2 linked regions of the Microlunatus soli genome follow. The protein of the gene in region 1 binds, or shares a complex with, the protein of each later gene. Links are inferred from orthologs where the notes say so. Each region holds a gene or a part of one and is shown on either strand. Other genes may lie near its edges. The genes, in order: mfd and uvrA.

What was found.
Region 2: the proteins of mfd (region 1) and uvrA are in contact, whole or in part, in a crystal structure (PDB 4DFC), measured with the Escherichia coli proteins. The link is inferred for Microlunatus soli from one-to-one orthologs.

Annotation. Positions count from the first base shown.
Region 1 is NZ_LT629772.1:1,512,832-1,517,322, forward strand. What follows is about bases 11-4,196. They hold mfd (transcription-repair coupling factor), read right to left. Parts: upstream 3,820-4,196; coding sequence 211-3,819; downstream 11-210. Other genes in these bases: BLU38_RS07120 (MerR family transcriptional regulator), read right to left, coding at 11-103. Outside these bases: more of BLU38_RS07120, read right to left, coding at 1-10. UniProt on the Escherichia coli protein: Couples transcription and DNA repair by recognizing RNA polymerase (RNAP) stalled at DNA lesions. Mediates ATP-dependent release of RNAP and its truncated transcript from the DNA, and recruitment of nucleotide excision repair machinery to the damaged site.
Region 2 is NZ_LT629772.1:849,003-853,033, forward strand. Bases 306-4,031 are described here. They hold uvrA (excinuclease ABC subunit UvrA), read right to left. Parts: upstream 3,674-4,031; coding sequence 506-3,673; downstream 306-505. Other genes in these bases: BLU38_RS03995 (Rieske (2Fe-2S) protein), read right to left, coding at 306-352; BLU38_RS04005 (maleylpyruvate isomerase family mycothiol-dependent enzyme), read left to right, coding at 3,855-4,031. Also shown: more of BLU38_RS03995, read right to left, coding at 1-305. UniProt on the Escherichia coli protein: The UvrABC repair system catalyzes the recognition and processing of DNA lesions. UvrA is an ATPase and a DNA-binding protein. A damage recognition complex composed of 2 UvrA and 2 UvrB subunits scans DNA for abnormalities.

The sequences.
Region 1 (4,491 bases):
ATCCGACCGTCTCCCAGTGCCGCAGCATCCGGCGGGACACTCCCGTCCGGTGGGCCAACTCACCGATGCTCAACATGTCGATCACCACTCCAACCCATGACACAGTGTCAAGATCAACCACGGGTCCTGAACCGGTCGACGGACCGAGAACGCGACCAGCGGAACCAACCTCGACAAGCTCAGGGACCTCGGGCAGCGGTCCGGGTAGCTTCAGGATGCCGGCGCGTTGGTGGCGATCAGGACGTTGCTGACCACCTCGGTGCACCAGTCGAGGAGCTCGAGATCCTTGATCGGCGGCCCACCGATCTGCGGTGACTTCGGCTTCGGCACCAGCATCAGGCCGGCCTTCTCCTTGACCACGCTGCCCGGGTAGAGACGCTTCAGCCGCAGCTGTTTGGACTCGGCCAGGTCGACCGGGGCGAAACGGATGAAGTTGCCGGCGATGACCACCTCGGACAGTCCTGCCTGCCTGGCCAGCAAACGGAATCTCGCGACGGCCAACAGGCTCTCCACCTCGGAGCCGGGAGCGCCGTAACGGTCGGTGAGCTCGGCCCGGACGGCCTCGATGTCGGCCGGTTCGCGGACCTCGGCGATCCGCTTGTACATCTCCAGCCGAAGCCGTTCGGACTCGACGTAGTCGGTCGGCAGATGCGCCTCGATCGGCAATTCGATCTTGACCTCGGCCTCCGGCTCGACACCGTCGCCGCGGAACTCCGCGACCGCCTCGCCGACCAACCGGACGTAGAGATCGAAACCGACGTCGGCGATGTGACCGGACTGCTGACCACCCAGCAGGTTGCCGGCGCCACGGATCTCCAGGTCCTTCATCGCCACCGCCATCCCGGCCCCGAGGTCGGTGTGCGCAGCGATCGTGGCGAGTCGATCATGGGCGGTCTCGGTGAGCGGCTTCTCCGGCGGATACAGGAAGTAGGCATACCCCCGTTCCCGGCTCCTGCCGACCCGGCCGCGCAACTGGTGGAGCTGGGACAGACCGAGGGTGTCGGACCGTTCGACGATCAAGGTGTTCGCCGTCGAGATGTCCAACCCCGCTTCGACGATCGTGGTCGCCACCAGGACGTCTGCGCGACGTTCCCAGAAGTCCACCATCACCTGTTCCAGCTGGTGCTCCCCCATCTGTCCATGCGCGGTCACCACGCGGGCCTCGGGCACCAACTCACGGATCCGGCGGGCGGCCTTCTCGATCGACTGCACCCGGTTGTGCACGAAGAAGACCTGGCCTTCCCGCATCAGCTCACGGCGGATCGCCGCCGTCACCTGGGCCTCGTCGTACGGGCCGGCGAAGGTGAGCACCGGGTGACGTTCCTCCGGTGGGGTGGTGATCGTGGACATCTCACGGATGCCGGTAACGGCCATCTCCAGGGTGCGCGGGATCGGGGTCGCCGACATGGCGAGCACGTCGACGTCCATCCGCAGCCGCTTCAGCGATTCCTTGTGCTCGACGCCGAATCGCTGTTCCTCGTCGATGATCACCAGACCAAGATCCTTGAACCTGATCTTGTCGCTGATCAACCGATGGGTGCCGACGACGACATCGACACTGCCGTCGGCAAGTCCGGCGACGGTCGCCTTGCTGTCGGCGTCGGAGGAGAAGCGGCTCAGCGCACCGACCTTGATCGGGAAGCCGGCGTACCGGTCGGCGAAGGTGTTGTAGTGCTGCTGCACCAGCAGCGTTGTCGGCACCAGGATGGCGACCTGCTTGCCGTCCTGGACGGCCTTGAACGCTGCCCGGACGGCGATCTCGGTCTTCCCGTAGCCGACGTCGCCACAGATCAGCCTGTCCATCGGGATGACCTGTTCCATGTCGTGCTTGACCTCGTCGATGCAGGCCAGCTGGTCCGGCGTCTCGACGAAGTTGAACGCGTCCTCCAGCTCCCGCTGCCAGGTGGTGTCCGGGGCGAAGGCGTGGCCGCGGCTGGCCTGCCGGGCGGCGTACAGCTTGATCAACTCGGCGGCGATCTCGCGAACGGCCTTGCGCGCCCGGCCCTTGCGCTTGGCCCAGTCCGAGCCACCCATCCGGTCCAGCGACGGAGCCTCGCCGCCGACGTAACGGGTGACCAGATCGAGCTGGTCCATCGGCACATAGAGCCGGTCACCGGGCTGGCCGCGTTTGCTGGCGGCGTACTCCACGACGAGGTATTCCCGGGTGGAGCCGGCGACCGTGCGTTGAACCATCTCACGGTAGCGGCCGACGCCGTGCTGTTCGTGCACGATCGCGTCGCCCGGCTGCAGTTCCAGCGGATCGATCTGCTTCTTGCGCCGGGCCGGCATCTTCCGCTCGGAGCGGTCGACCTGATGCTGACCGGACAGGTCGCCGGTGGTGTAGACGGCGAGTTTGATCTTGTCCACCAGCAGACCGGTGCGCAGCTCACCGGTGCTGACGCTGACCAGTTGCGGCTCCGGTGCGGTGCCGAGATCGTCGATCAGCCGGGCGGCGATGTCCTGCTCGCCGAGCAGTTGCACCATCCGCTGTGCGGTGCCCTTGCCCTCGGCGACCAGCACGACCCGCCAGCCATCGCGGGCATGATCGGCGATCTCGGCGATCGACTTCTCCGCATCCCCACGGTGCGTCTCGGGCAGTTGCGCCTCGACCGTACGGGAGGAGACTCCGAGGGTGCTGACCGCGGTGGAGAAATCGATGATCTCCCCTTCCTCGGTGCGGATCGGACCACTCTGCTGCTCCGGCCCGGCGCTGAAGACCGACAGCGTCCACCAGGCCAGCCCACGGTCCAACGCGTGTTCGCGGACCTCGGCCAGCGGTCGGTAGGACGACGAGCCGAGATCGATCGGCGCCTGACCTCCGCCTGCGGCCGCGGCCCAGGAGGCACCGAGGAACTCCTCGCTGGTCTTGACCAGATCGGCCGACCGGGTGCGGACCAGTTCCGGGTCCGCGACCAGCACGTGGGTGCCGTCGGGGAGCAGATCGACCAACAGCTCCATGCCGTCGACCAGTGCCGGGGACAGCGACTCCATGCCTTCCACGGCATGGCCGGCGGCGATCCGTTCCAGCATCTCCGACAGCTCGGGATGGGCCTCCATCAGCTCGGCGGCCCGCTGCTTGACCTGGTCGGTCAGCAGCAGTTCGCGGCAGGGCGAGGCGGTGATGTCGTCGGTGGTCAGGTCGGAGGACCGCTGGTCGGCGACGGCGAAGTAGCGGATCTCCTCGATGGTGTCGCCGAAGAAGTCGATCCGGACCGGGTGTTCCTCGGTCGGTGGGAAGACGTCGACGATGCCGCCGCGGACGGCGAACTCGCCGCGTCGCTCGACCAGGTCGACCCGGACGTAGGCGGCATCCACCAGGGCGCGAGCCAGGTCGGAGATGTCGAAGTCCTCGCCGGTGCGGAGCCGGACCGGCTTCAGGTCGGCCAGCCCCCTGACCTGCGGCTGCAGCACGCTGCGGATCGGTGCGACGATGATCTTGAGCGGCGTCTCGTCCGCCGTGGGATGGACGAGCCGGCGCAGCACTGCCAGCCGCCGGCCGACGGTGTCGGACCGCGGACTCAGCCGCTCGTGCGGCAGCGTCTCCCAGGCCGGGTAATAGGCGACCAGGTCCGGGTCCATCAGAGACTGCAGGGTCTCGGTGACGTCCTCGGCCTCACGGTAGGTCGAGGTGACCAGCAGCACCGGCGCGTCGGCGCCGCCACGGTCGGTGGCCGCGGTCATGGCCGCGGCGAAAAGGGGGCGCATCGGTGCCGGCATGGTCAGGTCCAGCGCGTTCACGGCATGCGAGCGCGCATCACCGATGGCTTCGGAGATGGTGGGTTCTGTTGCAAGAAGGTCGACGAGTCCCGAAAGGGTCACCGGGTAACCCTACTCGCGATGGTTCCACGGCCGGAATCGTGGCTGTGGATGACCGGCTCCCGCCGCGCCGTACTGTCGTGGGTCCTGAACACTGAGGTGTCGCGTAACGAGCAGCACCAGACGAGTGCTCATGGCGTTCCCGGCACACATCGCAACTCGTGTTACCACATCGCCTTGGCGGCAGCACCACACCGGGACATATCGCAACCGGTGCTACCAAATCGCCCCAGAACCAGCGTCATCCCGGCACACATCGCACCTGGTGTTACCGAATCGCCCTGCGGCGGATCGAGCCGCGCGGTCGCGCACGTCGGCGGATCCCGGTCGCGCCGCCTCAGGAGCCGAGTCGTGACGATCCCGGCAGCGATGTCGGCCCGCTCGGTTTCGACGAATCGGAGCAACCGGAGCCGGTCGAGATCCGTCGGACGGAACTGTCGACGGCGTCGTCATCGGGCGGCGGCCCACGTCTGCACGATGCGCAACGGCAGGTCGTCGGCGGAATCGAAGCAGCGTCTCGCCGGTTCGCGACGGACCGACGACATCGCCAAGCGCTACGACCACGAACGAACCGGCACCGGCCTCCTGGATCATCGACCTGACGATCGCCGGGTGACCTCCCAGGAACTGCGCGAACCTCGACACGTCGAAGGCATCGTTGCCCAGGACGGCGAT
Region 2 (4,031 bases), 660 kb from region 1 along the record:
CCGAGAACTGGCTGCCGTGGCAGTTGCAGACGATCGCGTCGCCGTCGACCGCACTGAGCGGGCACCCCTCGTGCGTGCACTTGCTGCTGAACGCCTTGAAGTCACCGGCCGTCGGCTGCGTCACGACGTAGGCTCCCTTGATCACGCCGCTGCCCTCCGGCACCGAGGACTTGGCGACGGTGATCGGGCCGGTGGAAGCCGCCGCGGAACCCCCACCCCCACCGGAGGCTCCGGAACCCCCGGAGCACGCGGCGAGCACCGCGGTGGCGCCGCCGAGTGCGACCATCCCGATCGATCGGAAAAGCTCGCGCCGGCTGCGGGTGGTGGTGGGCTTGACGAATGCGTCGACCATGCTGGTGTCCTCCGGGGTGAAGGTGACCGGCTCCCGCACCGCGAGAAGACCGCTGTCTCCTCGCCGTCGGCTTCCGGATCGCTGACTACTCAATCATCTGGGTCAACGGAGTAGCACGCCGGATGGTTCGCCACCCACCGAGATCGGGGCTGATCAGCGGGCCGCGGCCGACTTCGTCGTGCTCCTCTTCGACGTCGCCTTCTTGGTGGTGCTCTTCTTCGTCGCCGCCTTCTGAGCCGCGGCCTTCCCGGCGGCAGTCTTCTGGGTCGCCGTCTTCGCTGTGGCCTTCTTCGGTGCAGCCTTCTTCGGTGGGGCCTTCCGTGCCCCGGCCTTCTTCGCCGCGGCCCGTTTCGCAGAATCGTTGGCAACCGACGCGCGGGCCGCCGACTTCCGGGGGCCGGCGACCGCCTTCGTCGCCACCGGCCGTCGAGACTCCGTTGCCGCCACCAACTCCGGCTGCGCGGGACCGACCGGCACCTCGCGGCCCTGCAGGACCTCGTTGAGGAACTGCCCGGTGTAGGACTCAGCCACCCGGGCGATCTCCTCCGGCGTCCCTTCGGCGATCACCGTGCCACCCCGGGAGCCACCCTCCGGCCCCATGTCGATCAGCCAGTCGGCGGTCTTGATCACATCGAGGTTGTGCTCGATCACCACGACCGTGTTGCCGGCATCGACCAGCCGGCCCAGGACACCGAGCAACTTGCGGATGTCCTCGAAATGCAGACCGGTGGTCGGCTCGTCCAGGACATACATCGTGCGGCCGGTCGAACGCTTCTGTAGCTCGCTGGCCAGCTTCACCCGCTGTGCCTCGCCGCCGGACAGGGTCGGCGCCGGTTGGCCGAGCCGGACGTACCCCAGGCCGACCTCGTTCAGCGTCTTCAGGTGTCGGGCGATCGCGGGGATGGCAGCGAAGAAGTCCACTGCTTCTTCGATCGGCATGTCCAGGATCTCGGCGATCGTCCGACCCTTGTAGTGCACCTCGAGGGTCTCCCGGTTGTACCGAGCCCCGTGGCAGACCTCGCACGGCACATACACGTCGGGCAGGAAGTTCATCTCGATCTTGATGGTGCCGTCGCCCATGCAGTTCTCGCAGCGGCCGCCCTTGACGTTGAAGGAGAACCGGCCCGGCTGATAGCCACGGACCTTGGCCTCCGGGGTGTCGGCGAACAGCTTGCGCATGTGGTCGAAGACGCCGGTGTAGGTGGCCGGGTTGGACCGCGGCGTACGACCGATCGGTGACTGGTCGACGTGGATGATCTTGTCGATCTCGTCGGCGCCGGTGATCGACTTGTGTTTGCCCGCTACGGTCCGTGCGTTGTAGATCCGCTTGGCCATCTCGGTGTAGAGGATGCCGTTGACCAGCGTCGACTTGCCCGAACCGGAAACCCCGGTGACAGCGATCAGCTGACCGAGCGGGAAGGACACGTCGATGTTCTTCAGGTTGTGTTCGTGGGCACCCTTGACCGTGATCGCACGACCGTCCCGCGCCCGACGACTGGCCGGCAGCGGGATCGACTTGCGCCCGGACAGGTAGGCACCGGTCAGCGACTCCGCACTGGCCAGCAGCTCGTCCACCGGACCGGACACCACCACGTGGCCACCGTGCTCACCGGCGCCCGGTCCGATGTCGACCGCCCAGTCGGCGGTCCGGATGGTGTCCTCGTCATGCTCGACGACGATCAGCGTGTTGCCGATGTCCCGGAGCCGGACCAACGTCTCGATCAGTCGCCGGTTGTCCCGCTGGTGCAGCCCGATCGACGGCTCGTCCAGGACGTAGAGCACCCCGGCCAGCCCGGAACCGATCTGGGTCGCCAATCGGATCCGCTGCGCCTCGCCCCCGGACAGGCTGCCGGTCGGCCGGTCCAGCGACAGATAGTCCAGGCCGACGTCCAACAGGAACCGGAGCCGCTCGTTGATCTCCTTGAGCACCCGCTCGGCGATCTGCTTCTCCCGCTTGCTGAGCTTCAGCGCGGCCAGGAACTGCGCGGCGTTGTCGATCGACATCGCCGCTACCTCGGCGATGTTCTTACCGCCGACGGTGACCGCCAGCGATGTCGGCTTCAGCCGGGCACCCTTACAGACCGAGCAGGGCACCTCCCGCATGTAGCCGGCGAACCGCTCCCGGGAGGAGTCCGACTCCGCCTCGGCGTGACGACGCTCGACGTAGGTCACGACGCCCTCGAACTTGGCGTTGTAGGACCGCTCCCGGCCGTACCGGTTCTTGTAGGAGACGTGCACCTGGCCGTCGACGCCGTGCAGCAGGAGCTTCTTGGCCCGCGCAGGCAACTCGTGCCAGGGCACGCTGGTGCTGAACTTGGCGTCCTTGGCCAAGGCCTCGATCAGCCGACCGAAGTAGTCGGCGACATGCATCCCGGTCCACGGCGAGATCGCTCCCTCATCCAGGCTCTTGTCCGGATCGGGCACCACCAGCTCCGGATCGACCTCCATCTTGGTGCCGATCCCGGAGCACTCCGGGCAGGCACCCCAGGGCGCATTGAACGAGAACTGCCGCGGCTCCAGCTCTTCGACGGAGATGTCGTGGTCGTTGGGACAGGCCATCTTCTCGGAATAGCGACGCTCCCGTCCCGGATCCTTCGGGTCCAGGTCGACGAAGTCGATCGACACCACACCGGCGGCCAGGGCCAGCGCTGTCTCCACCGAGTCCGTCAGCCGCTGCTTGGCGGACGGCTTGGCCGCCAGCCGATCGACGATGACATCGATGTTGTGCTTCTTCTGCTTGTCCAAGGTCGGCGGATCGGTCAGCTGGTGCAGCTCGCCGTCCACCCGGATCCGGCTGAAACCGCCGGTGCCGAGCTGGCGGAACAGATCGACATACTCCCCCTTGCGGCCGCGGACGACCGGCGCCAGCACCTGGAACCGGGTGCCGTCGGGCAGCCCGAGCAGCCGATCGACGATCTGCTGAGGTGACTGTCGGCTGATCGGCTCGCCGCAGACCGGGCAGTGTGGGTGACCGGCCCGGGCATAGAGCAGCCGCAGGTAGTCGTAGACCTCGGTGATGGTGCCGACGGTCGATCGCGGGTTGCGGTTGGTCGACTTCTGGTCGATCGAGACCGCCGGCGACAGCCCCTCGATGAAGTCGACGTCGGGTTTGTCCATCTGACCGAGGAACTGCCGGGCATAGGCCGACAGCGACTCGACGTAACGCCGCTGCCCCTCGGCGAAAATGGTGTCGAACGCGAGGCTCGACTTGCCCGAGCCGGACAGCCCGGTGAACACGATCAGCGCGTCCCGGGGTAGGTCGAGCGAGACGTCGCGCAGGTTGTGCTCTCGGGCACCGCGGATGATGAGTCGATCGGTCACGACGGCAACTCTAGGAGCACCCTCCGACATTTCCTCCGCGCCGTCGATCCATCGTCCGTTCCGAACCGGTCTGCTGTTTCTCAGGCGTCACATCCGTCGCAGACAACACAATCGCGACCGGATCCGGTGAGCCGGAGGGGAGCCGTTCGGCGCGACCTGCGGGGCGGTTAGATTGTCGGCCATGACACAGCCGAGCCGGCCGGACGCGGCCCCGCCGACCACCGACGTCGCCGAGGTGCGCGAGTTGCTCGATCGGGCTGACCGCCAGCTGCTGGGGGCGACCATCGCCGTCACCGACCAGGACTGGCGATCCGCGTCCGCCCTGCCCGGCTGGACGCGTGGCCATGTCGCGACCCAC